DNA from 3 places in the Saccharothrix camelliae genome. Region 3 is predicted to be linked to each of the others. Evidence: riboswitches for the same ligand, from Rfam matches in the RefSeq annotation. Region 3 holds a riboswitch; each other region holds the start of a gene.

Region 1 (9,884 bases), 240 kb from region 3:
TGGACCTGCGCGCGCTCGGCGAGCGCAACGAGGGCCTGATCCGCGGCCTGCGCGCGGTGGCGGAGGCCGCCGCCGCGGCGGGCAACCGCGTCGTCGTGCGCGCGCCCGAAAACGGCCACGCCCGCCGCGCTCTGGTCGCGGCGGGCGTGGATCAGGTCATCGACATGGTGCCGCACGACTAGACCCGTCCGGATCGTTCTCAGAGGGCCGTGCGGGCCTCCAGCGCCAGTTCGACCGACTCGAACACGCTGAACACCTCGCCCAGGCCGGTCGCGGCCAGCGGGCGCGTCACGGCGCGCTCGACGGCCACGACGCGGAACGAGGCGTCCCGCCGCTTGGCCTGCTGCGACGCCTCCACCAGCACCGCCAGCCCGGCGGAGCCGAGGAAGCTCACCCCGGACATGTCCAGCACCACCACGTCGCTCGCGTCGAGGCGCCCCAGCACGTCGGCCCGCAGCTGCGGCGCGGTGAGCATGTCGACCTCGCCGCTCACCGAGACCACGGTGACGCCCTCGGCCGGGTTGCGCGCGATGAGCCCGAGCTGTCCGACCCGCGGGCTGTCGGCCGCGGCGGACTCGACTCCGCCCGTCGTCACGACGTCCGGATCTTGAACAGTCACGAGGCACTCCTCTTCAGCTGGAACCGCTGGGTGGGAAGCCCGGCGCACCAATGGGTGCGCAGCACTGGACAGCAGCGTGGCGGAACGTGCCCGCTAGCCGGACTTCCCGGCGCGGCTGTTGGCTCAACCGCTGCGCCACCCACCGTACGGAGCCCGTGGCGGCACCACAAGCCGGCGGGTGGCGGCCTGATCGGTACCAGTGTAGTGCGTTGCACGGTGTGCGGCGCATGACGGACGGTGAGCGGTTTGGTCCCGGCGGGGCCGGTTACACCTCATGCGAAGCGTTCCGGCGGTCCGGCGCAACTCGGCCGGCCCAACCGCCCGCCGACCGGGACCGGGCACGAATGCGGAGGTGGTCCTCACCACAGTCCCGCACAATCCGGTGACGGGGATAACGCCACGAGAGCCGTGCGCGACAACCCTGGTGGAGGGATTTCACATGAGCACCACGACGGAAACCGAGTCAGAGCCCGCGAAGCCGAAGGCGGCGCGCGTCGGCACCAGCGGCGCGGCAACGCTGCCCACGGCCCCGTGCAGCGTGGTCTGGAGCAAGGGCCACGCCTACGTGCTCGAAGGTTTCCGGGCCCGGTGGGTCGGCGTCGACGACCGAGGTCGTCCGCAGGCGCTCACCGGCGCCGAACTGCAGAGCCGCGGCTGGAGCCGCACCCGTTCGACCAACTGAGCCCGGCGCCCGGCCGGCTTCCGCGAGTCGGCCACCGGGGCGCGCCGGGCGGCCGGCTACAGTTCGGGCGTGCCGCGCGACCCAGCCGACCGGCTGCTGACCATCCCGAACGCGCTCAGCGTGTTGCGGCTGCTCGGCGTGCCCCTGTTCCTGTACCTGCTGCTCGGCCCGCGCGCCGACGGCTGGGCGCTGGTCGTGCTGGTCGCGGCGGGCCTGTCCGACTGGCTCGACGGCAAGATCGCCCGCTGGCTCGACCAGGCGAGCAAGCTCGGCGCGCTGCTCGACCCGGCCGCCGACCGCCTCTACATCCTGGCCACCCTGGTCGCGTTCGTCGTGCGCGGCATCGTGCCCTGGTGGGTGGCGGTGGTGCTGGTGGCCCGCGAGGCGGTCGTCGGGGTCTGCCTGCCCGTGCTGCGGGCCCGCGGCTACGGGCCGTTCGAGGTCAACTACCTGGGCAAGGCGGCCACGTTCAACCTGCTCTACGCGTTCCCCATGCTGCTGCTCGCCCAGGGCTCCTCGACCGCCGCCCAGATCGCTCGGCCGGTGGCCTACGCGTTCATGGTCTGGGGCGGGGCCCTGTACCTGTGGTCCGGAGTGCTGTACGTGTACCAGTTCACCCTGGCGATGCGCCGACGGCCGGGGGTCGCGCCCCGCTGAGCGGGACGTGGGAAGATCCGGTTGCGAAGATCCACCGTCATTGAAGGAGCACACCGCGGTGATTCCCGAGGAGCTCAAGTACACCGAGGAACATGAGTGGGTGCTGCGCACGGGTGAGGACACCGTGCGCGTGGGCATCACCGACTACGCCCAGGAACAGCTCGGCGACGTCGTGTTCGTCCAGCTCCCCGAACTCGGTGAGCAGGTCGCGGCCGGTCAGACGCTGGGCGAGGTGGAGTCGACCAAGAGCGTGTCGGACATCTACGCGCCGCTCGCCGGCGAGGTCGTCGCCCGCAACGACTCGCTGGACCAGCAGCCCGACCTGGTCAACTCGGACCCGTACGGCGAGGGGTGGATGGTGGAGCTCCGGCTGGAGGACCCCACCGCGGTGGACGACCTGCTGGACGCCGCCGCGTACCAGGAGCTGGCGGCCCAGGGGTGACGTCGATCTTCCGGCGGCTCTTCGGTCGGTGGGGGAGCCGCTCCTCGGACAAGGGTTCGGGCACGATAGGTTCTAGCGGTCTCGAGAGTTCCAGCAGCAGGAGGAGAGCTCAGGTGAGCACGAACGACGGGCCAGGCGTTCCGCCGGAGCAGTCCCCGGAGCGGACCTCCGTTTTCCGGGCCGACTTCCTCGCCGAGGTCGAGGGCGCCGAGGCGCCCGCCCAGGAGCCGGCCGTCGCGGGTGTCGACGCGCTGCCCGCCGGGTCGGCTCTGCTCGTGGTCAAGCGCGGCCCCAACGCGGGGTCGAGGTTCCTGCTGGACCGCGACACGACCAGCGCGGGGCGGCACCCCGACAGCGACATCTTCCTCGACGACGTGACGGTCTCCCGCCGCCACGCCGAGTTCCGCCGCGAGGGCGGCGAGTTCGTGGTGATCGACGTGGGCAGCCTCAACGGCACCTACGTCAACCGCGAGCCCGTCGACCAGGCGGTGCTGGCCAACGGCGACGAGGTGCAGATCGGCAAGTTCCGCCTGGTGTTCCTGACCGGTCCGGGCGCCGGGGGCCAGGGGGCCTGAGCGATGGGGCTCCGGTGACGGCGGCCGGGCGGCCACGCGGGGGGTCGAGCATCGGGGCGGTGCTGGCGCTGCTGCGACCCGACTTCCCCGACGTCACCATCTCCAAGATCAGGTTCCTGGAGTCCGAAGGGCTGGTCCGCCCGGCGCGCACGCCGTCGGGCTACCGGCAGTTCACGGCCGCGGACGTGGACCGCCTGCGCTACGTGCTGGCCGCGCAGCGGGACCGCTACCTGCCGCTGAAGGTCATCAAGGAGCAGTTGGACGCGGCCGACCAGGCCGCGTCGAAGGCGTTGCGCGCGGTCGACCCCACCCCGGCCGCCGGGCAGCGGGTCACCCGCGAGGACCTGCTGGCGCGGGCGGGCATCGAGCCGGGCGTGCTGGCGGACCTGGAGCAGAACGGCCTGGTGAAGGCCGGTGCGGGCGGGTTCTACGACCACGAGGCGGTGCAGATCGCGTCGACCGTGCGGGCGATGGTCGCGCACGGCCTGGAGGCGCGGCACCTGCGCCCGTTCCGGGCCGCGGCCGACCGCGAGGTCGGATTGGTGGAGCAGGTCGTCGGCGCGGCGCACCGGCACCGCGACCGGGCCGCGGTGGACGAGGTCGTGCGCGAGTTGGCGGCGCTCTCCGTGACGCTGCACTCACTGCTGGTGAAGGTGGGTTTGCGCGACGTCACGGGTGGAGTTGCGGGCACCCGCGTTTCGCCGAGGTGAACGCGTGTCCGCATCGTGATTCGATGAGGGCGGGCGGTTGCGCACAGAGCCCGCTTGGCGGGTAGCGTCGAAACCGTACGTGGGGGATCCTCGTGAGGTAGCGGGGACGCCAGAATTTCAGCGCGCTGAGGGAGGCGAGACCCGATGAGCGAGATGCGCGTCGTCGGCGTGCGGGTGGAACTGCCCGCGAACCAGCCGATCCTGCTGCTGCGCGAAACCGAGGGCGAGCGGTACCTGCCGATCTGGATCGGATCGGTCGAGGCCACGGCGATCGCGTTGGAGCAGCAGGGAGTCCGTCCTGCCCGGCCGTTGACCCACGACCTGTTGAAGGACGTCATCGGGGCGCTCGGCCGGCAGCTGGAGCAGGTGCGGATCACCGACCTGCAGGAGGGCACCTACTTCGCGGAGCTGGTGTTCGACGGCGACATCCGGGTCTCGGCGCGGCCGAGCGACTCGGTGGCGCTGGCGCTGCGGATCGGCGTGCCGATCCACGCGGAGGAGTCGGTGCTGGCCGAGGCGGGCCTGATCATCCCGGACGAGCAGGAGGACGAGGTCGAGAAGTTCCGCGAGTTCCTCGACTCGATCTCGCCGGAGGACTTCCGCGGCGCGGACACGTAGACCGCCCGCTCCGCACTTCGCACGACGCCTCGGTCCACGGGTTGCCGCTCGCGGACCGGGGCTTCGCCGTGCCCGCCTGCGAAGGGCCGGGACGTCGGCCGGCAAGCCGCGCACGGCCCCTCGCAAGTGTTGCGGTGAGTTGTGGATCAACCCCGCGTGCCACCCGCAGGTGTCACTCCTATGGGTTACACAACGTCAATGATGCTCCGCTAAACGATCACTAAACGTCACCCGAATGGCTTACGACGGGCGGCTCTCTCAACCTCAACCTCACGTTGAGGTCAGACACGCCCCGCGCGTCGCGTTGACCTGCCCCCTACCCGGTCTTACCGTCGAACTCAGGTGAATTGTCACGGTGTGGTTCCGCGACACCGGGGCGGCTTCACGTTGGTCGCCGGTCGTCGTGACCGGACCGAGGGGAGGCAGGCGTGGTCGAGGAAGCGCCCATCCGGGCCGGATCCGGCGAACAGGGTGAGCTGTTCCCGGACTCCTCGCTGCCGGACGAACTGGTCGGGTACCGCGGCCCCGCCGCGTGCCAGATCGCGGGCATCACCTACCGCCAGCTCGACTACTGGGCACGCACCGGGCTGGTCAACCCGACGATAAGGAGTGCCCACGGCTCAGGCAGCCAGCGGCTCTACTCGTTCAAGGACATCCTGGTCCTCAAGGTCGTCAAGCGGCTGCTGGACACCGGCGTCTCGTTGCAGAACATCCGGGTCGCGGTCGACCACCTGCGCCGCCGCGGCGTCCAGGACCTGGCCCGGATCACGCTGTTCAGCGACGGCACCACGGTCTACGAGTGCACCTCCCCGGAGGAGGTGGTCGACCTGCTGCAGGGCGGCCAAGGGGTGTTCGGCATCGCGGTCAGCGGCGCGATGCGCGAGATCAGCGGGACGATCCACGACTTCCCGGCGGAACGCGTGGACGGCGCCGAGATCGTGGAAGCGGCCGACGACGAGCTGTCCCGCCGCCGCCGCACCCGGGCCATCGGCTGACCCCCGCGCCCCCGGTCGCGGGTCGGCGGTGAGATCCACGTCGCGCGAGCGGTATGACGCGCACGTCCAGCGGGTACGCTCTCGCGCGTAGTCGCTTTATCCCGCGCGGGAGAGTCCGAGCCAGTCTCGGCGCCGAAGGAGCAAATCCTCCCCGGAACCTCTCAGGCGCAAGGACCGCGCGGGTGAGACGCCTCTGGAAAGCGGGTCGGGCAACCGACCCCGCCGACGGTGCAAGCCCGGGTCACGCCGGGTGAAGCTCTCAGGCGCCCGGCGCCGGGCAGAAGACAGAGGGGGAGGGCAACGGCAGAAGTCTGTCCGGAGCCCTGGAGGCCAGCACCGATGACGCAGGACCGCATCCCCCTCGCCGCGCTCGAACACGGCACCCCGTTCGCCGACCGGCACGTGGGCCCGCGGCCCGCGGAGCTGGCCCGCATCCTCGACGTCATCGGTGTCGGCTCGCTGGAGGAACTGGCGCAGCACGCCGTCCCGCCGTCGATCCGCGAGCGCGACCTGGTGCTGGACCTGCCGGAGCCCGCCACCGAGCCCGAGGCGCTGGCCGAGCTGCGCGCCCTCGCCGCCCGCAACCGGCCGATGACGCAGATGATCGGCCTCGGCTACTACGGCACCACCACCCCGCCGGTGATCCGCCGCAACGTGCTGGAGAGCCCCGCCTGGTACACCGCGTACACGCCGTACCAGCCGGAGATCTCCCAGGGCCGCCTCGAAGCGCTGCTGAACTTCCAGACCGTGGTCGGCGACCTGACCGGCCTGCCGCTGGCCAACGCCTCGATGCTGGACGAGTCCACCGCGGCCGCCGAGGCGATGACGCTGGTGCGCCGCGCCGGTCGGTCCAAGTCGGACAAGTTCGTCGTGGACGAGGACACGCTGCCGCAGACCCTCGCCGTCATCGAGACCCGCGCCGAGCCGCTGGGCATCGAGATCGTGACCGCCGACCTGTCGCAGGGCCTGGAAGGGCTCGGCCTGGGCGGCGACTTCTTCGGCGTGCTGCTGTCCTACCCCGGCGCGTCCGGCGTCGTCCGGGACCACGCGGGCCTCATCGAGGAGATCCACGGGGCCGGCGCCCAGGCCGTGGTCGCCGCCGACCTGCTGTCGTTGACGCTGCTGCGCCCGCCCGGCGAGATCGGCGCGGACGTCGTGGTCGGCACCACGCAGCGGTTCGGCGTGCCGATCGGGTTCGGCGGGCCGCACGCCGGTTACATGGCCGTGCGCCAGGGCCTGGAGCGGCAGCTGCCCGGCCGGCTGGTCGGCGTCTCGGTGGACGCGGACGGCTCGCTCGCCTACCGCCTCGCCCTGCAGACGCGCGAGCAGCACATCCGCCGGGAGAAGGCGACCAGCAACATCTGCACCGCGCAGGTGCTGCTCGCGGTGATCGCGTCGATGTACGCGGTCTACCACGGCCCGGAGGGCCTGAAGGCGATCGCGACCCGCGCCCACCGGATGGCCACCGTGCTGGCGGCCGGGCTGCTGGAGGGCGGCGTCGAGGTCGTGCACGGCGAGTTCTTCGACACCGTGCGCGCTCGCGTCGAGGGCCGTGCCGCCGCCGTCGTCGCCGCCGCGCGCGACCTGGGCGTGAACCTGTGGCAGGTCGACGCCGACGTGGTGTCGATCGCGTGCGACGAGACCACCACCCGCGAGCACCTGGAACTGGTGTGGGAGGCGTTCGGCGTGACCGTCTCCGACGTGGACGGGCTGGACGCCGACACCGCCGACGGCATCCCCGCCGACCTGCGCCGCACCAGCGACTACCTGACCCACCCGGTGTTCCACGCGCACCGCTCCGAGACCGCGCTGCTGCGCTACCTGCGGGCGTTGTCGGACAAGGACGTCGCGCTGGACCGCAGCATGATCCCGCTGGGCTCGTGCACGATGAAGCTGAACGCGACGGCCGAGATGGAGCCGATCACCTGGCCCGAGTTCGCCGACCTGCACCCGTTCTCGCCCGCGTCGGACGCCGAGGGGCTGCTGACGATCATCGGTGACCTGGAGCGGTGGCTGGCCGAGGTCACCGGGTACGACGCGGTGTCGCTGCAGCCGAACGCGGGCAGCCAGGGCGAGTTCGCCGGCCTGCTGGCGATCCGCGCCTACCACCGCGCCAACGGCGACGCGCACCGCGACGTGTGCCTGATCCCGTCCAGCGCGCACGGCACCAACGCGGCGTCCGCCGTGATGGCCGGGATGCGGGTCGTGGTCGTCAAGTGCGACGACCGGGGCAACGTGGACGTGGAGCACCTGCGCTCGACGATCGAGGCGCACCGCGACTCGCTCGCCGCGATCATGATCACCTACCCGTCGACGCACGGCGTGTACGAGGACACCGTGCGCGAGGTGTGCGGGTTGGTGCACGACGCGGGCGGCCAGGTGTACGTCGACGGCGCGAACCTGAACGCCTTGATCGGGCTCGCGCAGTACGGGAAGTTCGGGTCGGACGTGTCGCACCTGAACCTGCACAAGACGTTCTGCATCCCGCACGGCGGCGGCGGTCCGGGCGTCGGTCCGATCGGCGTCCGCTCCCACCTCGCGCCGTTCCTGCCGAACCACCCGCTGCAGCCGGCGGCCGGTCCGGCGACCGGTGTCGGCCCGATCAGCGGCGCGCCGTGGGGTTCGGCGTCGATCCTGCCGATCTCGTGGGCCTACGTGCGGATGATGGGCGCCGACGGCCTGCGGCGGGCGACGCTGACGGCGGTGGCGGCGGCGAACTACGTGGCGCGGCGGTTGGACGAGCACTTCCCGGTGCTGTACACCGGCGAGGGCGGTTTCGTGGCCCACGAGTGCATCCTCGACCTGCGGCCGATCACCAAGGCGACCGGCGTGACGGTGGACGACGTGGCGAAGCGGCTGGCCGACTACGGGCTGCACGCGCCGACCATGTCGTTCCCGGTGGCGGGCACGCTCATGGTGGAGCCGACGGAGAGCGAGGACCTGGCCGAGATCGACCGGTTCATCGACGCCATGATCGCGATCCGGCACGAGATCGACCGCGTCGGCTCGGGCGAGTGGCCGGCCGACGACAACCCGCTGCGCAACGCCCCCCACACGGCGGCCTCCATCGCGGCGGAGTGGAACCACCCGTACAGCCGCGAGGTGGCGGTGTTCCCGGCGGGCGTTTCGGCTCCGAAGGTCTGGCCCCCGGTGCGCCGCATCGACGGCGCCAAGGGCGACCGCAACCTGGTGTGCTCGTGCCCCCCGATCTCCGCTTACGGCGGCTGATCGAGCAGTTCGTCCGGGAGCCCCGGTCGCGAGTTCACGCTCGCGACCGGGGCTCCGGCGTTCGAGGTGCTTGCGTGCCTGCCTGCCGGCCAGGGGCATGCTTCCTCGGGGCTCGGGGCTCGGGGCTCGGGGCTCGGGGCTCGGGGCTCGGGGTGCGGGTACGAGGCGCAGGGTGCGGGCGGTGGGTGCGGGGCGGTGCCCGGTCGGTGCGTGCACACGGTGGCGGGCGCGGAGCACGGGGGCAGGGCGCAGGCGGTGGGCGTAGTCCGCAGGGTGCGGTGGTGGGCGCGGAGCGGGTGCGGGGTTGGCACGGTGCGGTGTGGTGCGGTGCGGTGCGGTGCGAAGGTAGGCAGTGAGTATGGAGCGGTGGGCTGGGAGTGGTCGGGACCGAGACTGGGTGCCTGGCCACCGTGGGCAGCCGAGAGTTGCGAGGCGTTCGAGGAAGGTTCGTGCGTCCTTGGGCGGCAGGGCGTGAGCGACGAGCATCGGGACCCGACTGCCGGGCACATCGCGGCCAAGGGGTGTCCGGGCGGATCTGAGCCGGCGACCCGCGCGCCACGGCCCCTTCGGGTGGTCGTGGCGGCCGTTGGCCGGGGTGGTCAGTTCAGCACGCCGGGGTGATGACGCGGCGGTAGGGAGGAGTGGCGTCGCTCATCTCCTCGGTCAGGCCGAAGCGTCGCAGGACGGCCAGGCTGCGGGTGTTCTCCCGGTGGACCACTGCGAAGACCCTCGCGGCACGGGGCGGTCTTCGGGTGCCGATGTCGGTCATCGCGGCGGACATCAGGACGTCCGACGCACGCGGGCCCGATTCGAAGCTCCGGCCCTGCCAGTGCAGGCTCAGGGCGACGACCTGGAGCTTCGTGGCCTCGATCCGTTGCCCTCCGGGCGCTAAGAGGGCCGCGTGCTCATGCGCCGCGACGCCTACCAGTTCGCCGGACGGCACGGTCAGCAGCAGAACGCGCGGATCGGCCTCTGCCGCGCGGGGATCGAGACCCCAGTCGAGCAGGTCCCGGCACACGAACCGCTCCACTTCCCGGTGCCACGCCTCGTCCCGGGCACACCGGAATTCCTCCAGGAGTCCCTTGTCGTCAGCGCACGCCGTCCTGACCTTCCATCTCTCTCCCCTCATTCGTGGATGACCACGGGCACCGGGGCGAACAACGGCGCCGGAGTGCCGGACAAGCGCTCGGCGTCCTCCTCGGTGATCGTGGTCGTGCGTGGGTCGGCGCGGTCGAACGGTGAGTACGGTTCCGCTGCCTCCGGCAGATCCAGGTCGACCGCCGGGACCACCTCGACCATTGCCTGGTCCCCTGTCAGCACGGTCCGCAGGACGACCGGGCCGCCGAGGAAGGCGCGGT
Region 2 (9,884 bases), 840 kb from region 3:
GGCCTCGGCGTAGGCGGCGGAGGAGAGGCGTTGGAAGATGGCCGTGGCGATCAGCAGGATCGGCAGCACGGCGAGCGCGACCAGGGCCAGGCCGGGGTCGGTGAGGACCAGGGCGACGGCGATGCCGAACACGGTCAGCACGCTGATGACGAAGGTGGTCAGGCCCGTCTGCAGGAAGCTGGACAGGGCGTCGACGTCGGTGGTCATCCGGGTCATGATCCGGCCGGCCATCTCGCGCTCGTAGTAGTCCAGCCCCAGTCTTTGCAGGTGGGCGTAGCTGCGCACGCGCAACAGGTAGAGCAGGCGCTCGCCGACCCGGGACGTGACCACGGCGCCGATCGCGGCGGCTGCCCAACCCGCGACGACCAGGGCGAAGCTGATGGCCACGGCCGTCCAGAGCCAGCCCGCCCGGCCGCCGACGACGCCCTGGTCGACGCCCAGGCGGACCAGGTTGGGCGAGGCGACGGCCAGGGCCGTGTCGACCAGCAGCACGCCGGCGACGGCGAGCATCGCCCAGCGGACCGGGCGGAGCAGGGTGCGCAGGCGGAAGCCGGGGTCGGGGGCGCGGGGATCCTCGCCCGCCAGGGTCGGCTCGTCCTCGGCCGGCGGGAGGGCGTGCACGCGGGCCATCAGGTCCGGGGTCGGCGGGGTGCCGCCGAGCAGCGCGGACGTGCCGCCGCCACCTCGGGAGAGCTTGCCGGTGGGGGTCCTGTTCGCGGCCCGCACGGCCAGTTCGTCGTCGTCGGAGTCGGGCCACAGGGCCGGGGTGGTGCCGTCGGGGCCCGGTTCCAGGTGGGCGTCGGCCCTCGGGTCGACCTGCTCGATCGCCTCGCCGGGCCCGGCGAGCAGGTCGCGGTAGAGGCGGCAGCGGCGGTGCAGTTCGGCGTGGGTGCCGATGTCGACCACGCGGCCCGCGTCCAGGACGGCGATGCGGTCGGCCAGGGACAGCGACGACCGCCGGTGCGCGATCAGGACGGTGGTGCGCTCGGCGGTGACGGCGGCCAGCGTGCGGTGGATGGCGGCCTCGGTGGCGTTGTCCACGGCTGACGTGGCGTCGTCCAGGACGAGGACGCGGGGGTCGGAGAGGAGCGCCCTGGCCAGCGCCACCCGTTGGCGCTGGCCGCCGGAGAGGGTGAGGCCGCGTTCGCCGACGACGGTGTCGTAGCCCTTCGGCAGGGCCTCGATGAACTCGTGCGCCTCGGCCGCCCGCGCCGCCGCGCGCACCTGCTCGTCGGACGCGTCCGGCAGGCCGTAGGCGATGTTGGCCCGCACGGTGTCGGAGAACAGGAAAGCCTCCTCGAACACCGTGCCCACGGTCCGCCGCAGCGACGACAGCCGCAGCTCCCGCACGTCGACCCCGCCGACCGACACCGAGCCCTCGTGCACGTCGTAGAACCGGGGCAGCAGCAGCGACACCGTCGACTTGCCCGAACCCGCCGTGCCGACGACCGCCAGCGTCTCGCCCGGCTCGACCCGCAGCGACACCCCGGACAGCACCGGCTCGCTGCGCGCGTACCCGAACACCACGTCCCGCAGCTCGACCGCCACCGGACCGGCCGGGACGTCGCGGTCGCCGTCCACCACGTCCGGCTGGGAGTCGACCAGCTCGTACACCCGCTCGACGCCCGCGCGGGCCAGCTGGGCGGTCACCATCAGGCTCGCCAGCAGCCTGGACGGGCCGACCAGGGTCGCCACGTAGGTCGCGAACGCCAGGAACGTGCCCAGCGTGACCTCGCCGCGCATCGCCATCCACCCGCCGAGGGCGAGCACCGCGACCTGCCCCAGGTAGGGCAGCGCGTTCAACGTGGCCGACGGGCGCGCGGTCAGCCGGGCCGCGCGCATCCGCTCGGCGAACAGCAGCCTGGCCCGCGACTCCAGCCGGGCGACCTCGCGCGCCTCCTGCCCGAAGCCCTTCACCACCCGCACGCCGGTGACGGTCTCCTCGACGTGCTGCGCCACGTCCGCCGCGCGCTGCTGCGCCGACCAGGTGGCCGGGAACAGCGTCAGCCTGCTGCGCGCCGCGACCACCCCGACGGCGGGCACGATCACCAGCGCGATCACGGTCAGCAGCGGTGACAGCCAGAACATCGCCACCAGGGCCGCCAGCGCGAACACCACCGTGCCGAAGGCCAGCGGCGTCATCGACAGCAGGCTGTTGACCAGTTGCAGGTCGGTGATCGAGCGGGACACGACCTGGCCGGTGCGCAGCGCGTCCTGCTTGGGCCCGTCCAGCCGCTGCACGGCGCCGAACACGGCTTGGCGCAGGTCGTGCTGCACGTCGACGGCCAGCCGGCCGCCCAGGTAGCGGCGCACGAACGCGGTGCCGAAGGTCAGCAGCTCCAGGGCGACCAGGACGACGGCCAGCCACGCGAGCCGGTCCGTGCGGCCGGCCACGGCGTCGTCCACCGCGACCTTGATCAGCAGGGGCCCGACGGCCTGCAGGCCGACGCCGACGACGGCGGCCAGCACCGACCACACCACCAGGGAGCGGTGCTGCCAGCACGCGGAGGCGAGCCTGCGGATCCAGCCGTCGGAACGAGTCACGGGTCCAACATAGGTCGCGGCGCCGACAGTTTCGCGAACCCCGGTGCGACGAAGGCCGCCCCGGACTTCGGGACGGCCTCGTCAGCAGTGCTGGATCACTGGATCAGGTGATGTCCTTGCGCTGGGTCGCGGCCCAGCCGCCGAGGAAGAACAGGGCCGTCCAGACCAGGAACACCAGGCCGCTCAACCACCAGTCGAACGCGCCGAGCGCGCCCGCGATGGTCCGCATCACCTCGACCAGGTCGTCCGGCACGACGCCCGCGTTCGACAGGAACAGCGACGACGCCACCGAGCCGGTCAGGCCGTTCACCGCGCCGTTGGGCAGGAAGCCGATGATCTCCGGCAGGCCCTGCGAGGCCAGCACCAGCTGGATGCCGTTCTCCACCAGCAGCATGTAGAGCAGCAGCACGACGGTGGTGCCGACGACGCTGGTCATCAGCGCTCCGACGCCGACGCCGAACATCGTCATCAGGATCGACGACAGGATGCCGACACCGGCCAGCGCCAGCCACCCGGTGGCGTCCGGCAGCGCGCCGGAGTCCGAGGTGATCACGGTGCCGATGCTCACCGCGGCCACGATCGCGAGGCCGTAGATCGCGCCCCAGGCGATGTAGACGACCATCTTCGCGGTCATCGCGGCGACCCTGTTCGGCGCGGTGAGGAACGTGGTGGTGATCGTCTTGCGGTTGATCTCGTTCGCGACCGCCAGGCCGCCGAAGATCATCGGGAAGATCGTGGCCACGTTGATGCTGCGCGCCATGCCGAACAGCGCCACCTGCCACTGCGACGGGTCGACGCCGAGCAGTTCGGTCAGCTCCTCGGCCTCCGAGCTGTTGATCAGGTCCATCAGGCCCTTGCCGATGGCGCCGGTGCCGAGCGCCCAGCCCAGGGCGATCAGCACGGTCGGGATCATCAGGCCCCACCACAGGCCCGTGGTGGTCGTCTTGCGGAACTCCGACTTGATCAGGTTGCCCATCACGCACCGCCCCCGAGGCCGCCCTGACCGTGCTGACCGTACGGGTTGTCCTGCGGCGGCGGCTGGTGTCCCGGCGGTGGTGGTTGGTAGCCCTGAGGGGGCTGTTGGTACTGCTGTTGGTAGCCCTGCTGGTACTGCTGCTGCTGATAGCCCTGCGGGGGCTGCTGGTACTGCTGCTGGTAACCGGGCGGTGGTTGCTGGTACTGCTGCTGGCCCAGGCCCGGCGCCGCGTACTGGCCGTTGGTGAGCTGGAAGAACAGCCGCTCCAGGTCGGCCTTCTCCTCCTGGATGCCGTAGATCGACACGCCCGCCTTCAGCGCGGTGTCCGCGACCTGCTTGGCCTCGACGCCGGTGACCGCGATGCGGCCGTCCGGCAGCTGCTCGACCGCGGCGATCCCGTCCTCGCGCAGCGCCGTGACCAGCGCGCCGACGTCGGACGGCTGCACGAGCACCCGGCCCTGCTGCTGGGCGCGCAGGTGGTCCAGCGGCCCGTAGTACATGGTCTGCCCGCGGCTGATGATGACCACCTGGTCCACCGTCTGCTCGACCTCGGCCAGCAGGTGGCTGGAGATCAGCACGGTCCGCCCGCTGCGCGCGTAGGACTGCAGGAACGTCCGCAGCCACGCGATGCCCTCCGGGTCCAGCCCGTTGGCCGGCTCGTCGAGCACCAGGATCTGCGGGTCGCCGATCAGCGCGGTGGCCAGGGCCAGCCGCTGCTTCATGCCCAGCGAGAAGCCGCCCGCCCGGCGGTCGCCCGCCGCGCCGAGGCCGACGAGCTGGAGCACCTGCTCCGCGCGCGAGTCGGGCATGCCGATCGCGGCGGCGTAGACCCGCAGGTGGTTGCGGGCCGTGCGCTTGGGGTGGAAGCCCTGCGCCTCCAGCACCGCGCCGACGACCCGGGCCGGGTTGCCGAGCTGGTCGAACGGCCTGCCGTTGATCAGCCCGATGCCCGCGGTCGGGGTCACCAGGCCGAGCAGCATGCGCAGCGTCGTGGTCTTGCCCGCCCCGTTGGGGCCGAGGAAGCCGGTCACCGAACCGGGTTCCACCGTGAAGCTCAGATTCTGCACCGCTGCGACCGGACCGAACTGCTTGGTCAAGTTCTGCACCACGATGCGGCCAGTGCCGTCGTGCACGCGTCCCTCCCGAGTACTCCTACCGGGCGTCATCCTGCCCTAGGAGGTTCACTCGGGTAGTGCGTGTCGCGGTTTCGACGCCACTCTCGGTATCTCGGTGGTCGTCTCGGTGTCGGCCGCGCGGCGCAGCGGTCGCAGCGGGCGGCGGCGCTCGCGGTGCGGCACGCCCTCGCCGATGAGGTGCTGGTGGGCCATCGTCCACACCTGGCACGGCCACTTCTTGTGCCGCAGGATGCCCGGGCAGGCGCCGCAGCGGCCGTCCGGGTCCGGTTGGTGCAGGGTCAGCAGCAGCCGCCAACCGTCGGCCAGGCGGTGGATCTCGGACCGCGCGAGCGGCACGAGGGCGTCCGCCTCACCGCGCTCCGCGGCCTCGTCCAGCAGCGCCAGCCGGCGCAGCACGGCGGCCCGCAGTGCCTCGTCCACGCCGGCTCACATCCTGTCGGCGACTTGGTCGAGCAGGCGGTGCAGCCGACGGGTCTGCGTGACGGACATCACAGCGGACTCGCCGGGCGGTGCGACCAGGAGAACTCGGTCGTCCTCGACGAGCACGGTCATCGACCGGTCTCGTCCGAACGGGTCGTGGCAGTCGATCCAACCCTCGGGTTCAGCCATCTGCGCTCCGATCGGGGAGTGGCGCGGCGAGCGCGCCACGCGGGCGGACGACCCCGCTGCGTAGCTGCGGGGTTCCCGCCCTGTGCATCGGCCGTGAGGGCGTCGTGACTTACCCGTTACGCCCCGAATTCACTCGTTTGCTTGAGGTCGCGCACGGTCCGTTGGCCACCGGGGGGCGAAATGCGCCCCGGTTCGGTGGGCCCGCTGGGCACGGACCCCCGATCCCGGCTAGGATTGGTGACGCGGCCCGCTCCCAGTGACCCCCAGGCTGGTTGAGCGGGCCGTCTCAACGCCGAAGGGCCCCGCTCACACCTGGTGAGCGGGGCCCTTCGCGGTTCCGGCGCTCAGAGCTCCAGGGGCGTGTGGGCCAGCCCGTGCGCCTGCGCGACCGGCAGGTTGGTCAGCAGGCCGTCGTGCGCGTTCAGGCCGAGCGCCAGCGCCGGGTCCGACCGCAGCGCCGCCTCCCAGCCCCGGTCGGCCAGCGCCACGGCGTGCGGCAGCGTCACGTTGGTCAGCGCGTAGGTCGACGTGCGCGGCACCGCGCCGGGCATGTTGGCGACGCAGTAGAAGACCGCGTCGTGCACCTGGTACGTCGGGTCGGCGTGCGTGGTCGGCCGCGAGTCGGCGAAGCAGCCCCCCTGGTCGATCGCGATGTCCACCAGCACCGCGCCGGGCTTCATGTCGGCCACCAGCTCGTTGCTCACCAGCTTCGGCGCCTTCGCGCCGGGCACCAGCACCGCGCCGATGACCAGGTCGGCCTCGCGGACGGCCTGCTCGACCGAGTAGCGGTTGGACGTCACCGTGCGCAGGCGGCCCTGGTAGAGGGCGTCGATGTGGCGCAGCCGGTCCACGTTGGTGTCCAGGATCTGCACGTCCGCGCCCATGCCGACGGCGATCGCCGCCGCGTTCAGGCCCGCCACGCCGCCGCCGATGACGACCACCCGCGCCGGGTGCACGCCGGGCACGCCGCCGGGCAGCACGCCGCGCCCGCCGGAGGGCTTCATCAGCGCGAACGCGCCCACCTGCGGCGCCAGCCGGCCCGCGACCTCGGACATCGGGGCCAGCAGCGGCAGCGCGCCGTTCGACGTCTGCACGGTCTCGTAGGCGATGGCGGTGGTCCCGGAGTCCAGCAGCGCCCGCGTCAGCGGCTGGTCGGCCGCCAGGTGCAGGTAGGTGAACAGGACCTGCCCCTTGCGCAGCCGCGGGTACTCCTCGGCGATCGGCTCCTTGACCTTGAGCACCAGGTCGCCCTCGGCCCACACGTCGTCCGCGGTGGCCAGGACCTTCGCGCCGGCGGCCAGGTACTCCTCGTCGGTGATCGCCGAACCGAGGCCCGCGCCGGTCTCGACGACCACGTCGTGACCGCGCTGCGCCAGCTCGTGGGCGCCCGCCGGTGTCAGCGCGACGCGGTACTCGTGGTTCTTGATCTCGCGGGGGACGGCGATCCGCACGGTGGGCTCCTTCGGCCGGTGTTACACCCAAGGTCCGGTAACGCGATTTCGGTGTCATCGTGCGGCGGGCACCAACGGGCCGGGGTCGGGTTGTGCCGATCGCACAAGCCGGTGGTCGCGTTGACACCCGTTGGTGTGGCACCTAGCGTGCGTCCAACCAACTGAACATCGGCCGCGGCGCGACGACAGCGCCGGAACCCGCGCGGGAGAGACCTCGGTGAACGTGCCGGGGCGCCGAAGGAGCAAGCACCCCCGCACACTCTCAGGCAGCGAGAACCGCTCGGGTGAGGCGACTCTGGAAAGCGCGCTCGACGCGCACCCACGGTGCAAGCCGCGACGCCGCGGTGAAGCTCTCAGGTCCCAGGACAGAGCAGGGGATCCGGACCTTGCCTTGAGGAGAGCTGTCGTGACATTTCCGGACAACCTGCTGTACACGCCCGAGCACGAGTGGGTGGACTGGGCGCCGGGTACCCAGGACCCCGTGGCGGTCGGCATCACCTCCTACGCGGCCGGGTCGCTCGGCGACATCGTGTTCGTCGAGCTGCCCCAGGTCGGCGCCGTCGTCAAGTCCGGCGACGTGTGCGGCGAGCTGGAGTCGACCAAGTCGGTCAGCGACCTGTACGCGCCGGTCAGCGGCGAGGTGGTGGCGGTCAACGACGAGGCCGTGAACGACCCGTCATTGATCAACAACGACCCGTACGGCCGGGGTTGGCTGTTCAAGGTGGCGGTGACCGACGCCACCGGGCTGCTGACCGCGGCGAAGTACGCGGAACTGACCGGGGACTGACGCCGTGGCCATCAGCGTGTTCGACCTGTTCTCGGTGGGCATCGGGCCGTCCAGCTCGCACACCGTCGGCCCGATGCGGGCGGCGGTGATGTTCGTCGACCGGCTGCGGCCGGTGCTGGGGACCGTCGACCGGGTGCACGTGGAGCTGTTCGGGTCGTTGGGCGCGACCGGGCACGGGCACGGGAGTCCGAAGGCGGTGCTGCTCGGGCTGGAGGGCCACCGGCCGGAGGAGGTCGACCCGGCCGAGGCCGACCGGCGGGTGGCCGAGATCCGGGCCACCGGGCGGCTGCGGCTCGGCGGTGAGCGGGAGATCGCGTTCACCGAGGACCCCGACCTGGTGATGCACCGGCGCAAGTCGTTGCCGCTGCACCCCAACGGCATGAGCTTCACCGCCCACTCGGGTGACACCGAGGTCGACTCGGCGGTGTACTACTCGGTCGGCGGCGGGTTCGTGGTGGACGAGACGGCCACCGGGGCCGACCGGATCAAAGCCGACGAGACCCCGCTCGCCCACCCGTTCCGCACCGGGGACGAGCTGCTGGCGCGGTGCCGGGAGACCGGGCTGTCGATCAGCGAGGTGATGCTGGCCAACGAGCTGTCGTGGCGGGACGAGGCGTCGGTGCGCTCCGGCCTGCTGCACATCTGGGCGGTCATGCAGGAGTGCGTCGAGCGCGGCTGCACGATCGACGGCGTGCTGCCGGGCGGGCTGAAGGTCCGGCGGCGGGCGGCGGAGATGCGGCAGCGGATGACCGCCGAGCACTACGCCACCGACCCGCTGCGGGTGATGGACTGGGTGACGTTGTTCGCGCTGGCGGTGAACGAGGAGAACGCGGCCGGCGGCCGGGTGGTGACCGCGCCGACCAACGGCGCGGCCGGCATCGTGCCCGCGGTGCTGCACTACTACACGCGGTTCGTGCCCGGCGCGTCCGACGACGGGGTGGTGCGGTTCCTGCTGACGGCGGGCGCGGTCGGCGTGCTGTTCAAGGAGAACGCGTCCATCTCCGGCGCCGAGGTCGGGTGCCAGGGCGAGGTCGGCTCGGCGTGCTCGATGGCGGCCGGCGGGCTGGCCGAAGTGCTCGGCGGCACGCCGGAGCAGGTCGAGAACGCGGCCGAGATCGCCATGGAGCACAACCTCGGGCTGACGTGCGACCCGATCGGCGGACTGGTGCAGATCCCGTGCATCGAGCGCAACGCGCTGGCGTCGATCAAGGCGATCACGGCGGCGCGGATGGCGTTGCGCGGCGACGGCTCGCACTTCGTGTCGCTGGACAAGGTCATCAAGACCATGCGCGAGACCGGCAAGGACATGAAGGTCAAGTACAAGGAGACGGCACGCGGCGGCCTGGCCGTGAACGTCATCGAGTGCTGAGCGTGGCCGGGGGTCGGTGACGGCCCCCGGCCCGCGGGTCACGGCAGGACGGACTCGATCGCCTTGACGACCGCCTCGTCCTCCGGCTGGGTGGTCGGCCGGAAGCGGGCGACGACGTCGCCGGTGGGGGAGAGCAGGAACTTCTCGAAGTTCCACTGCACGTCGCCCGCCGCGCCGTCGTTGTCGGCGAACGCGGTCAGCTCCGCGTACACCGGGTGCCGGGACGGGCCGTTGACCTCGATCTTCTCGAACAGCGGGAACGTGACGCCGTAGGTGGTCGAGCAGAACTCGGCGATCTCCTCCGCCGTGCCCGGCTCCTGGCCGGCGAACTGGTTGCACGGGAACCCGACCACCGAGAACCCCTGCTCGGCGTACCGCTCCTGCAACCGCTCCAAGCCCTGGTACTGCGGCGTCAGCCCGCACTTGGAAGCGACGTTCACCACCAGCAACGCCTTGCCCGCCAACGCGCCCAGGCTCGACGGCTCGCCGTCCAGGGTGTGCAGCGGGATGTCGTGGATGCTCATGCCCGCGAGGCTACGTGCCGCTCGACCAGCGCCCGCAGCGCCACCATCTCGGCGGCCAGGGCGGCCCGGCCCGCCGCCGTCACGCCGACCCACGTCCGGGGCCGCCTGCCGTCGTAGCCCTTCTCCACGGCCACCAGCCCGGCCCGCTCCAGCACCGCGATGTGCCGCGACAGGTTGCCCGCCGTCAGCTCCAGGGTGGACCGCAGGTAGCCGAACTCGACCCGCTTCGCCTCCGCCGCGACGGTCAGGATGCCCAGCCGGTGCTTCTGGTGCACCACGTCGTCCAGCGACGCGGTCGGGTGCTCAGCCACGCCGCAGGCCCACCAGGCCGCCGACGACGAGGGCCAGGCCGGGCAGCACGACCACGGCGGCCGTCGACCACGTGGTCGGGTGCGCGACGGTCAGCGGCGTGATCGTGGCGGACGCGCAGAGCACGACCAGGTAGGCCGCGGTGGTCGTGGTGAACCGGGTGCTGCGCTCCAACGCCG
Region 3 (9,884 bases):
CGCTGGAGCCGATCGGCCGGGCGGGCGCGCCGCCGACCGTGCCGCTCAACGTCGTCGGCGACTTCGGCGGCGGCGGGCTGCTGCTGGCGCTCGGGGTGCTGGCGGCGCTGTACGAGCGGGAGCGGTCCGGGCGCGGCCAGGTGGTCGACGCGGCCATGGTCGACGGCGCGGCGCTGCTGACGACGTTCCTGCACGGCATGTCGTCGGCGGGCGCGTGGCCCGGCGGGCGCGGTGAGAACCTGCTGGACGGCGGCGCGCCGTTCTACGACGTGTACGAGGCGGCGGACGGCCGGTTCGTCAGCGTCGGCGCGCTGGAGGACAAGTTCTACGCCGACCTGCTGGCGGTGCTCGGGCTGGCCGACGCCGACCTGCCCGGCAGGCACGACCCGGCGAACTGGCCGGAGCTGCGGGCCCGCATCGGCGCGGCGGTGGCCACCCGGACCAGGGACGAGTGGGCCGCGCTGGCCGAGGGGACCGACGCCTGCCTCGCGCCCGTGCTGGCGCCCGGGGAGGCTCCGGGGCACCCGCACAACGCCCGGCGCGGCACGTTCGTCGAGGTGGGAGGGGTGGCGCAGCCCGCGCCCGCGCCGAGGTTCGACCGCACGCCCGCCGCGACGCCGGGCCCGCCGCCCGCGGCGGGGGAGCACACCGCCGAGGTGCTGACCGGGCTGGGGCTGGCCGAGGACGAGATCAACTCGTTGCGACGTTCGGGCGTGATCGGCTGAGCCGGCTGCCGGGCACCGGAAAAAGGACGTGAAAAATCACCTGAAGGGGTACCGGAAATAGGTGGCAGCCGCCATCGGCCTTTGTCACGCTGCGTGCGTGCCTCGGCGCAATCAGGTGATGGGCTGTGCAGAGGTGGTGGTGTCGCTGTACCTCGGTGTCCGTGCCAGGGGGGTGGGCGAGTGCCCGTACCTTGGTGATCGGCGGGACCACAGGTCCCCTTGATCGTCCGTTCGGGTGACCCTGAACAGGGCTGATGCATGTTTGCGTGGTCGTTCTTGCGGCCGGTCGGGCGATCACGGCGGGTCCGGCCGCCATCTTCCGGGTGAATGGGGGACCATGGCTCTCGACCTGACCGGAGCGGCGACCCGCCGCCCTGCCCAGTGACACGGACGGAGACCGATCAGTGAACGTCAAGAAGGTGGTGACGCTGGCGGCGGTCGCGCTGGTGCTGTTCCTCCTGATCACCCAGCCGAACGAGTCCGCGGGGGCGGTGAAGACCGCGCTCGGGTGGCTCCAGTCCGGCGCCGAGTCGATCATCACCTTCGTCCGCAGCCTGTTCGCCTAGGGCCCCCGTCGAAGTCCGCGCAATGCGGTCACGATCGGTGACTATGCGCCCCGAACGTTGCACCGTACGGGTGGAATGAGGGCTATAACGCCCTGGTAACAGGGTTTTGGACAAACAAGGGTCTAGCGGTTGTCGGTACCCGCTAATACGGTGCGTCGCATTGGCTGATCTTCGACCGATGAGGAGGCAGAATGGTCGAGGACTCCGGAGTCGACGAGCTGTTGCGGCAGTGGGCGGCTGAGCGCTCGGACGACGCCGAGCTGCAGGAGGTGAACCGGATCAAGGACGCGTGGCTCGCGGAAGCCCCGCCGTCCGCGCCGGGGATCCCGGTGCAGCGGGCGAACGGCGGACCTCGCGGGCTCGTGCAGGTCGAGTCCGCCGATCCGGCCTACGTGACGGCGATGAGGAAGCGGGCGCCCGAGGTGCCCGAGGTCCTGCTCGCCGCCGCCGCCAGCTACTGGCAGCTGGTCGGCGACCTGTCCGAGGCGGAGCTGTGGTGGGACGCGGGCATCAGCCCGCTGGACCAGCGCGCTCTGGACTACCGGGCGGCCGGGCTCACGCCCGCCGACCTCGGTCGGCGCCTCGGCCCGATGACGGTGCTCCAGCACCTGCGTCGGGGCAGCGCGGCGGCCTGGTGCGTGGCCAGGCTGCAGAGGCAACGCCGGGACGGCGTCGCCTAGGTCCGACGAGTCGGGCGGGCTCCTGAGGTCGGGGAGCCCTCGCCCGGAGGGGCGGGCTCCTGTGCGGGAGCCCCAGCCCTGGTGGACCGAGCAAGTACTCTTGAGCTCGTGCAAGGCTTCATCACCCCCAAGCGGCTGCTGATCGCGGCCGCCTGCCTGGCGTCGCTGGTCGTGTGCTGCGGCCTCGCCTACTGGCAGTGGGAGCGGTTCTCCCAGGCGGGCGGCACCTTCCAGAACCTCGGCTACGTCTTCCAGTGGCCGCTGTTCGGCCTCTTCCCGGCGTTCATGGTGTGGCGCATCGTCAAGCTGGACGCCCGCCGCAAGGCGGAGGACGCCGCCGCGGCCTCGGCCGGGCCCGCCGACGGGCCCGCCCCGGAGCCGGTGGTCGCGCCGTCGCGGCCGGTCGTTACCGTTGAGCCCATCAGAGCACCCGCGGTGGACGACGAGGACGAAGAGCTGGCGGCCTACAACCGCATGCTCGCCGAACTCCACGCGCGGACCACCGTTGAGGGGAAGGCAGGGCGATGAGCGGCGCGTTGACCAGGTTCCGGTTCATGGCTTACGTCGTCGGCTGCGGCCTGCTGCTGCTCGTCGTCGCGATGATCGCCAAGTACTCGGGCGGCAACGAGGGCATGATGCGGGTCGTCGGCCCGGTCCACGGCTTCCTCTACGCGGTCTACCTGGTGCTCACCGTCGACCTGGCGCTCAAGGCCCGCTGGTCGATCAAGGGCACCGTCCTGGTGCTGCTCGCCGGCACGATCCCGTTCGTGTCGTTCTACGCCGAGCGCAAGGTGGTCGAGAGCGTCCGGGCCGCCAAGGCCCTGTGACCCCCGGGTTGACCAGGGCCGTCCGGCACGCCTAGCGTCTGCGGCGACAACTGGACACGGCCGTCGATGTCGAGCGGGAGAGTCCCCGACCAGGGGCGCCGAAGGAGCAAATCCTCCCCGGAATCTCTCAGGCACAGCTACCGCCCGACGAAGGCAACTCTGGAAAGCAGGCGCGCCACCGCGCCTCGCCCACGGTGCAAGCCGCCCCTCGCGGGGTGGTGAAGCTCTCAGGCCCATGACAGAGGGGGAGGCTCACTCGACGAGGAGTCTCCGATGGACCGTGTCATCCTTTCGCTCGTGAATCCTTCGGACGTGCCCGCCCGCCGACCCGACCGGTCGGCCCTTCGGCATGTCCGCACCCAGGGAGGACCCGCCTGATGGATAGCCGCCGCACGCCCCTGCACGCCGAGCACGAGGCGCTGGGCGCCATGTTCACCGACTTCGCGGGCTGGCGGATGCCGCTGCGCTACGACAGCGAGCTGGCCGAGCACCACGCGGTGCGCACGTCGGCGGGCCTGTTCGACCTGACCCACATGGGCGAGATCCTGCTCACCGGCCCGGAGGCGGGCGCCGCGCTGGACCACGCCCTGGTCGGCCACGCGTCCGCGATCGGCGTCGGCCGCGCCCGCTACACGATGATCTGCGAGGCCGACGGCGGCGTGGTGGACGACCTGATCGTCTACCGCCTCGGCGACACCGAGTACCTGGTCGTCGCCAACGCCTCCAACGCCGCCGTCGTGCACGAGGCGCTGGTCGAGCGGGCCGGGGGCTTCGACGCGGTGGTCGAGGACAAGTCGACCGACTACGCGCTGCTCGCCGTGCAGGGCCCGAACGCCACCGCCATCCTGGCGGGCCTCACGCCGACCGACCTGGCCGGCGTGAAGTACTACGCGTCGTACCCGACCGAGGTGGCGGGCAGGCCCGTGCTGCTGGCCCGCACCGGCTACACCGGCGAGGACGGGTTCGAGCTGTTCACCGCCCCGGACGACGCCGCGCACGTGTGGCGGGCGCTGCTGGAGGCGGGCGCGCCGCACGACCTCAGGCCCGCCGGCCTCGGCTGCCGCGACACGCTGCGGCTGGAGGCGGGCATGCCGCTGTACGGCAACGAGCTGGGTCGCGAGCGCACGCCGTTCCACGCCAACCTCGGCCGGGTGGTCAAGCTCGACAAGCCGGGCGACTTCGTCGGCCGCGACGCCCTGGCCGCCGTCGCCGAACGGGGTGTCGACCAGGTGCTGGTCGGCCTGAAGACCACCTCCCGCCGCGCGCCCCGGCACGGCTACCCGGTGCTGGACGCGGCCGGCGAGCGGATCGGCGAGGTCACCAGCGGCGCGCTGTCGCCGACCCTGGGGTACTCGGTGGCGATGGCGTACGTGGCCGTCGGCAACACTGAGCCCGGCGCCGCGCTGTCGGTGGACGTCCGCGGCAAGCACGAGCCGGTCGAAGTCGTCGCGCTGCCCTTCTACAAGCGCAACAGCTAAGGGAGAGACCCACACATGTCCGAGCACTTCAACACCTCCCTCGCGGAGTTCGACCCGGAGGTCGCGGACGCCGTCGCCGCCGAGCTGCACCGGCAGCAGAGCACGCTGGAGATGATCGCCTCGGAGAACTTCACGCCGGTGTCGGTGCTCCAGGCGCAGGGGTCGGTGCTGACCAACAAGTACGCCGAGGGCTACCCGGGCCGCCGGTACTACGGCGGCTGCGAGAACGTCGACGTCATCGAGCGGCTGGCGATCGAGCGGGTCAAGGCGCTGTTCGGGGCCGGCTTCGCGAACGTGCAGCCGCACTCGGGCGCGCAGGCCAACGCGTGCGCGATGTTCGCCCTGCTGCAGCCGGGCGACACGATCCTGGGCCTGGACCTGGCGCACGGCGGCCACCTGACCCACGGCATGCGGATCAACTTCTCCGGCAAGCTCTACAACGTGGTGCCCTACCACGTGTCGGACGAGGACGGCCGGGTCGACATGGCCGAGGTCGAGCGGCTGGCGGCCGAGCACCGGCCCAAGCTCATCGTGGCGGGCTGGTCGGCGTACCCGCGGCAGCTGGACTTCGCCGAGTTCCGCCGGATCGCCGACTCGGTCGACGCGTACCTGATGGTGGACATGGCGCACTTCGCCGGCCTGGTGGCGGCGGGCCTGCACCCGAGCCCCGTGCCGCACGCGCACGTGGTGACGACGACCACCCACAAGACGCTCGGCGGCCCGCGCGGCGGGGTGATCCTCACCAACGAGGCCGACCTGGCGAAGAAGATCAACTCGGCGGTGTTCCCCGGCCAGCAGGGCGGTCCGCTGGAGCACGTGATCGCGGGCAAGGCGGTGGCGTTCAAGCACGCCGCGTCGCCCGAGTTCGCCGACCGGCAGCGGCGCACGGTCGAGGGCGCGAAGATCCTCGCCGACCGGTTGTCGCGGCCCGACGCCGCGGCGGCCGGTGTGAAGGTGCTCACCGGCGGCACGGACGTCCACCTGGTGCTGGTGGACCTGGTGGCGTCCGAACTGGACGGCAAGCAGGCCGAGGACCGGCTGCACGAGGTCGGGATCACGGTCAACCGCAACGCGGTGCCGAACGACCCGCGCCCGCCGATGGTGACCTCCGGCCTGCGCGTCGGCACGCCGGCGCTGGCCACTCGCGGGTTCGGCGCGGCGGACTTCGCCGAGGTGGCGGACGTCATCGCGGCGGCCTTGCAGCCCTCGCCGGACCTGGCGGAGCTGCGCGCGCGGGTCGAGGTGCTGGCGGCCAAGCACCCGCTGTACCCGACGCTGTGAACGTCGCCACGAAATAGTTGGGGTTTGCTGGAGGTTGTCCCGTGCGCGACCCGCGCACGGGACAACCGGGAGAAGAACCATGACCACCACGCTCGACGCCTTGGCGCTGCCGCGCGAAGCACAGGACCTGCTGTTCCGCGAGGCGCGCACGGCGAACGCGTTCACCGGCGAACCGGTGACCGACGACCAGCTCCGCGCGATCCACGACCTGGTGAAGCACGGACCCACCGCGATGAACAGCCAGCCGCTGCGCGTGCTGTTCATCCGCGGCGAGGAGGCCAAGGCCCGCCTCGCGCCGCACATGGCGGAGGGCAACCGGGCCAAGACGCTGGCCGCGCCGGTGACCGCGGTGCTGACCGCCGACACCGACTTCCACGAGCACCTGGGCCGGACGTTCCCGCACTTCGCCGGCGCGAAGGCGGCGTTCGCCGACGACGCCAAGCGGACCGAGGCGGCGAGGACGAGCGCCCTGCTCCAGGTCGGCTACTTCATCGTCGGCGTTCGCGCGGCCGGCCTCGCCGCCGGCCCGATGAGCGGGTTCGACGCCGAGGGCGTGCGCCGCGAGTTCTTCGCCGACACCGCCCAACTGCCGCTGGTGATCGTCAACATCGGCTACCCGGACCACTCCGGCACCCACCCGCGCAACCCGCGGCTGGACTTCGCCGAGGCCGTGCGCGTGCTCTGACGGCCCGCTGCGCGACGGCCGAATCCCCCGGCCAACCCCGGGCCGGGGGATCAGGGCGTTCCACAGTGGACTAGGCGGCCGGCGCGGTCACCCCCGGTGGCAGGCACTCGACGTTGCGCTTGCCGTCGGGCCGCACCACGAACCAGGTGCCGCCGACGCCCTGACCGCGCCACTTGCCGGGCGCCTCGTCCTTCGCGTAGGTGTAGAGCGGCCAGCCGTCCAGGGTGACCTGCTCGGTGCCGTCGGCCCGCTTCACCGTCGAGACCAGCGCCGGGTCGACGCCCTGCAGTCGCGGCGCGCCGTCGGTCAGCACGGGCGGCCAGGTGACGGCGCACTGCCCCTCGCAGTTGGACTTCGCCGGATCCGGCGCGTCCTTGTCGAACCGGTACAGCGTGCGGCCGTCGCCGTCCTGCACCACCTCGCCCATCTTGTCCACGGTCTTGGCCACCAGCGTGACCTGCGGTCCGGACGGCGCCGGCGCGGCCTGACCCGCGGGCTCCTCGGCGGCGGGCTCCTCGACGGGCGCCGCCTCCTCGCTGGTCGGAGGGGCCAAGGGTTCCTGGACGTCGCCGTAGTCGCCCTGGGCCGCGGCGCCGACCTGCTCGGTCTGCGCGACCGTCCGGCCCTGCAGGCCGGTGGCGTTGGAAGTCCACATGACCAGCGCGAGCACGGCAGCCATGCCGCCCGCGACGGCGATGGCGATGCGGTTTCGTCGGATCACACTCACTCCTCCTTGGTCCGTCAATCGCTCCACCGACGACTACGGCCCGCGCACCGGAGCGGTTCAGCCCGGCGAACACGTGAACCGAGGACAGGGGCCCCCGTAGGGTGTCCGGGTGGGCAACGAGATCTCCTTCCCGCGCCAACACGCGCGCACCCAGCGGTTCACCCTCGGCGCACCCCGGACCTTCACCGTCGCGCCGGACGGCGCCAAGGTGTACTTCCTCCGCACCGCCACGGCCACGAGCCGGGCGAACGGCCTGTGGGCGTTCGACACCGCCACCCGGACCGAGTCGCTGCTGGCCGACCCGGCCACCCTGCTGACCGACCCCGAGGACCTGTCCCCGGAGGAGCGGGCCCGCCGCGAGCGGACCCGCGAGCAGGCGGCGGGCATCGTCGGCTACGCCACCGACGGCGCCGCGCGGCAGGCGGTCTTCGCGTTGTCCGGCAGGCTGTTCGTGGTCGAACTCGCCACCGGCGCGGTGCGGGAGCTGCCGGTCGCCGGCGCCGCGATCGACCCGCGGCTGGACCCGACCGGCCGCAAGGTCGGCTACGTGGCCGCCGGCGCGCTGCACGTGGTCGACCTGGAGACCGGCGCGGACCGCGTGGTCGCCGAACCGGACGGCCCGGACGTCACGTGGGGCCTGGCCGAGTTCATCGCGGCCGAGGAGATGGGCCGCTACCGCGGTCACTGGTTCTCGCCGGACGGCGAGCGCGTGCTCGCGGCCAGGGTGGACAACGCGCCGGTGCCGCGCTGGCACATCGCCGACCCGGCCAACCCCGGCACGCCCGCCGCCGAGATCGCGTACCCGGCCGCGGGCGAGGCGAACGCCGTGGTCGAGGTGGCCGTCTTCGGCGCCGGCCGCACCGACGTGACGTGGGACCGCGAGGCGTTCCCGTACCTCAACTCGGTGTCGTGGACCTCGCACGGCGAGCCGCTGCTGCAGGTCCAGTCGCGCGACCAGCGCCGGGTCCTGGTGCTCGCGGTGGACGTGGAGACCGGCGCCACCGAGGTGGTCGCCGACGACACCGACCCGCACTGGCTGGAAGTCGTGCCCGGCACGCCGCGCTGGACGCCGGGCGGCGAGCTGGTCCGGGTGCTGCCGGTCGACGGCGCGAACCGGCTCGTCGTCGGCGACCGGCCGTGGACGCCGGACGGCTTCCAGGTCCGCTCGGTGGTGGACGCGGCCGAGGACGGCGTCCTGGTCACCGCCTCCACCGACGACCCGACCACGACGCACGTGTTCCTGGTCACCGGTTCCGACGTCACCCGGCTGTCCACTGAGGACGGTGTGCACGGCGTGGCCCGCGGTGGCGGCGTCACGGTGCTGAGCCGGTCGTCGATGGACCACTTCGGCGCGCGGGTCACCGTGTCGACCGGCGGCGAGATCGGCACGTTCGCCGAGACGCCCGTGCTGACGCCCGAGGTGCGGCTGCTGACCGTCGGCGAGCGCGACCTGCGGGCCGCGCTGCTGTTCCCGCGCGACCACGTGCCGGGGGCCAAGCTGCCCGTGCTGCTGGACCCGTACGGCGGTCCGCACGCGCAGCGCGTGGTGTCGGCGCGCAACGCCTACCTGACGTCGCAGTGGTTGGCGGACCAGGGTTTCGCGGTGCTGGTGGTGGACGGCCGCGGCACGCCCGGCCGCGGTCCGGCGTGGGAGCGGGAGATCGCGTTCGACTTCGCGGGCGCGACCCTGGAGGACCAGGTGGACGCCCTGCACGCGGTCGCGGCGGGGGAGCCCGACCTCGACCTGACCCGGGTCGGCATCCGCGGCTGGTCCTACGGCGGCTACCTGGCGGCGCTGGCCGTGCTGCGCCGGCCGGACGTGTTCCACGCGGGCATCGCGGGCGCGCCGGTCACCGACTGGCGGCTGTACGACACGCACTACACCGAGCGCTACCTCGGTCACCCGGCGGAGCGGCCGGAGGTGTACGACGCCAACTCGCTCGTCGCCGACGCGCCGAAGCTGGAGCGCCCGCTGATGATCGTGCACGGCCTGGCCGACGACAACGTGGTGGCCGCGCACACCCTGCGCCTGTCCAGCGCGTTGCTGGCGGCGGGCCGGCCGCACACCGTGCTGCCGCTGTCCGGCGTCACGCACATGACCCCGCAGGAGCAGGTGGCCGAGAACCTGCTCCTGCTCCAGGTCGACTTCCTGCGCCGCGCCCTGGCGTGACCGCCGGGACGGGGCCGTCCCCCGCGGGGGACGGCCCCGTCCGTCAGGCCAGGGAGTGGCGGACCTGGTAGGGCGGGATCGAGTTGCCGACCAGCGCCAGGTCGTCGATCGTCTCCGGCTGGTAGCCGCAGCCGGGCAGCCGCTCGACCATCAGCGCGGTCGGGTCGGCGACCTCGTCGGCCCGACCGAACAGGTACGCCCACTCGTGCTCGTCCGAGCCGTAGTAGGCGACCGTGCCGAACACCTCGTTGAACCGCTGCCACATCCGGATCAGCGTGGTGTTGCGCCACATCGTCTGGCAGCCCGCCTGCGACACCACGACGCCGCCCGGCGTCAGCAGCGCCTTGCACATGGCCAGGAACTCCGCGCCGTACAGGCGGTTGTGCTGCGCCTCCTCCTCGCGCTCGTCCGGCAGGTCCACCAGGACGATGTCGTAGCGCTCGGAAGTGGTGCGGATGTGCTCGTAGCCGTCGATGTACCGCACGTGGACCGGGCCTTCGCCCTTCTCCGCGAGCGCCAGCTCGTCCAGCGAGTAGCCGTAGGGCAGGTGCTCGGCGCACAGCCGCACGGCCTGCTCGTCGATGTCGATGTGGTCGACCACCGAAGCGCCCGCCGCCACCGCCATCTGGCACACCACGCCCTCGGACGACCCGATGACCAGCACCCGGTCGACGCGGTCGGCCAGCAGCAGCGCCGGCGCCATCAGCGCCTCGTGGTAGGTCAGCTGGCTGAACTCGGTGCTCTG

What was found. A riboswitch is a leader RNA that binds a small molecule or an ion and turns the genes downstream of it on or off. The one in region 3 is predicted to bind glycine.
Region 1: linked by a shared signal. The riboswitch ahead of gcvP (aminomethyl-transferring glycine dehydrogenase) and the one ahead of gcvT (glycine cleavage system aminomethyltransferase GcvT) in region 3 are both predicted to bind glycine.
Region 2: linked by a shared signal. The riboswitch ahead of gcvH (glycine cleavage system protein GcvH) and the one ahead of gcvT (glycine cleavage system aminomethyltransferase GcvT) in region 3 are both predicted to bind glycine.

The regions. Positions count from the first base shown of each region.
Region 1 is NZ_CP160453.1:3,524,576-3,534,459, forward strand. Features, by position in the region: gene AB0F89_RS17300 (ATP-binding protein) at 1-182, shown strand, start outside; gene AB0F89_RS17305 (anti-sigma factor antagonist) at 200-619, opposite strand; gene AB0F89_RS17310 (hypothetical protein) at 1,059-1,301, shown strand; gene AB0F89_RS17315 (CDP-alcohol phosphatidyltransferase family protein) at 1,371-1,958, shown strand; gene gcvH (glycine cleavage system protein GcvH) at 2,017-2,400, shown strand; gene garA (glycogen accumulation regulator GarA) at 2,514-2,975, shown strand; gene AB0F89_RS17330 (MerR family transcriptional regulator) at 2,990-3,685, shown strand; gene AB0F89_RS17335 (bifunctional nuclease family protein) at 3,830-4,303, shown strand; gene AB0F89_RS17340 (MerR family transcriptional regulator) at 4,732-5,298, shown strand; glycine riboswitch at 5,395-5,485, shown strand; gene gcvP (aminomethyl-transferring glycine dehydrogenase) at 5,638-8,526, shown strand; gene AB0F89_RS17350 (hypothetical protein) at 9,131-9,556, opposite strand; gene AB0F89_RS17355 (hypothetical protein) at 9,652-9,884, opposite strand, start outside.
Region 2 is NZ_CP160453.1:2,441,642-2,451,525, forward strand. Features, by position in the region: gene AB0F89_RS11970 (ABC transporter ATP-binding protein) at 1-2,544, opposite strand, end outside; gene AB0F89_RS11975 (hypothetical protein) at 2,648-3,520, opposite strand; gene AB0F89_RS11980 (ABC transporter ATP-binding protein) at 3,520-4,653, opposite strand; gene AB0F89_RS11985 (hypothetical protein) at 4,702-5,076, opposite strand; gene AB0F89_RS11990 (hypothetical protein) at 5,083-5,265, opposite strand; gene ald (alanine dehydrogenase) at 5,610-6,716, opposite strand; glycine riboswitch at 6,910-7,005, shown strand; gene gcvH (glycine cleavage system protein GcvH) at 7,123-7,503, shown strand; gene AB0F89_RS12005 (L-serine ammonia-lyase) at 7,508-8,872, shown strand; gene AB0F89_RS12010 (glutathione peroxidase) at 8,911-9,396, opposite strand; gene AB0F89_RS12015 (transcriptional regulator) at 9,393-9,707, opposite strand; gene AB0F89_RS12020 (hypothetical protein) at 9,700-9,884, opposite strand, start outside.
Region 3 is NZ_CP160453.1:3,282,098-3,291,981, forward strand. Features, by position in the region: gene AB0F89_RS16150 (CaiB/BaiF CoA transferase family protein) at 1-725, shown strand, start outside; gene AB0F89_RS16155 (hypothetical protein) at 1,130-1,291, shown strand; gene AB0F89_RS16160 (helix-turn-helix transcriptional regulator) at 1,483-1,971, shown strand; gene AB0F89_RS16165 (hypothetical protein) at 2,080-2,499, shown strand; gene AB0F89_RS16170 (DUF3817 domain-containing protein) at 2,496-2,798, shown strand; glycine riboswitch at 2,863-2,951, shown strand; glycine riboswitch at 2,952-3,050, shown strand; gene gcvT (glycine cleavage system aminomethyltransferase GcvT) at 3,173-4,276, shown strand; gene glyA (serine hydroxymethyltransferase) at 4,292-5,557, shown strand; gene AB0F89_RS16185 (malonic semialdehyde reductase) at 5,637-6,242, shown strand; gene AB0F89_RS16190 (hypothetical protein) at 6,313-6,963, opposite strand; gene AB0F89_RS16195 (prolyl oligopeptidase family serine peptidase) at 7,079-9,139, shown strand; gene AB0F89_RS16200 (spermidine synthase) at 9,183-9,884, opposite strand, start outside.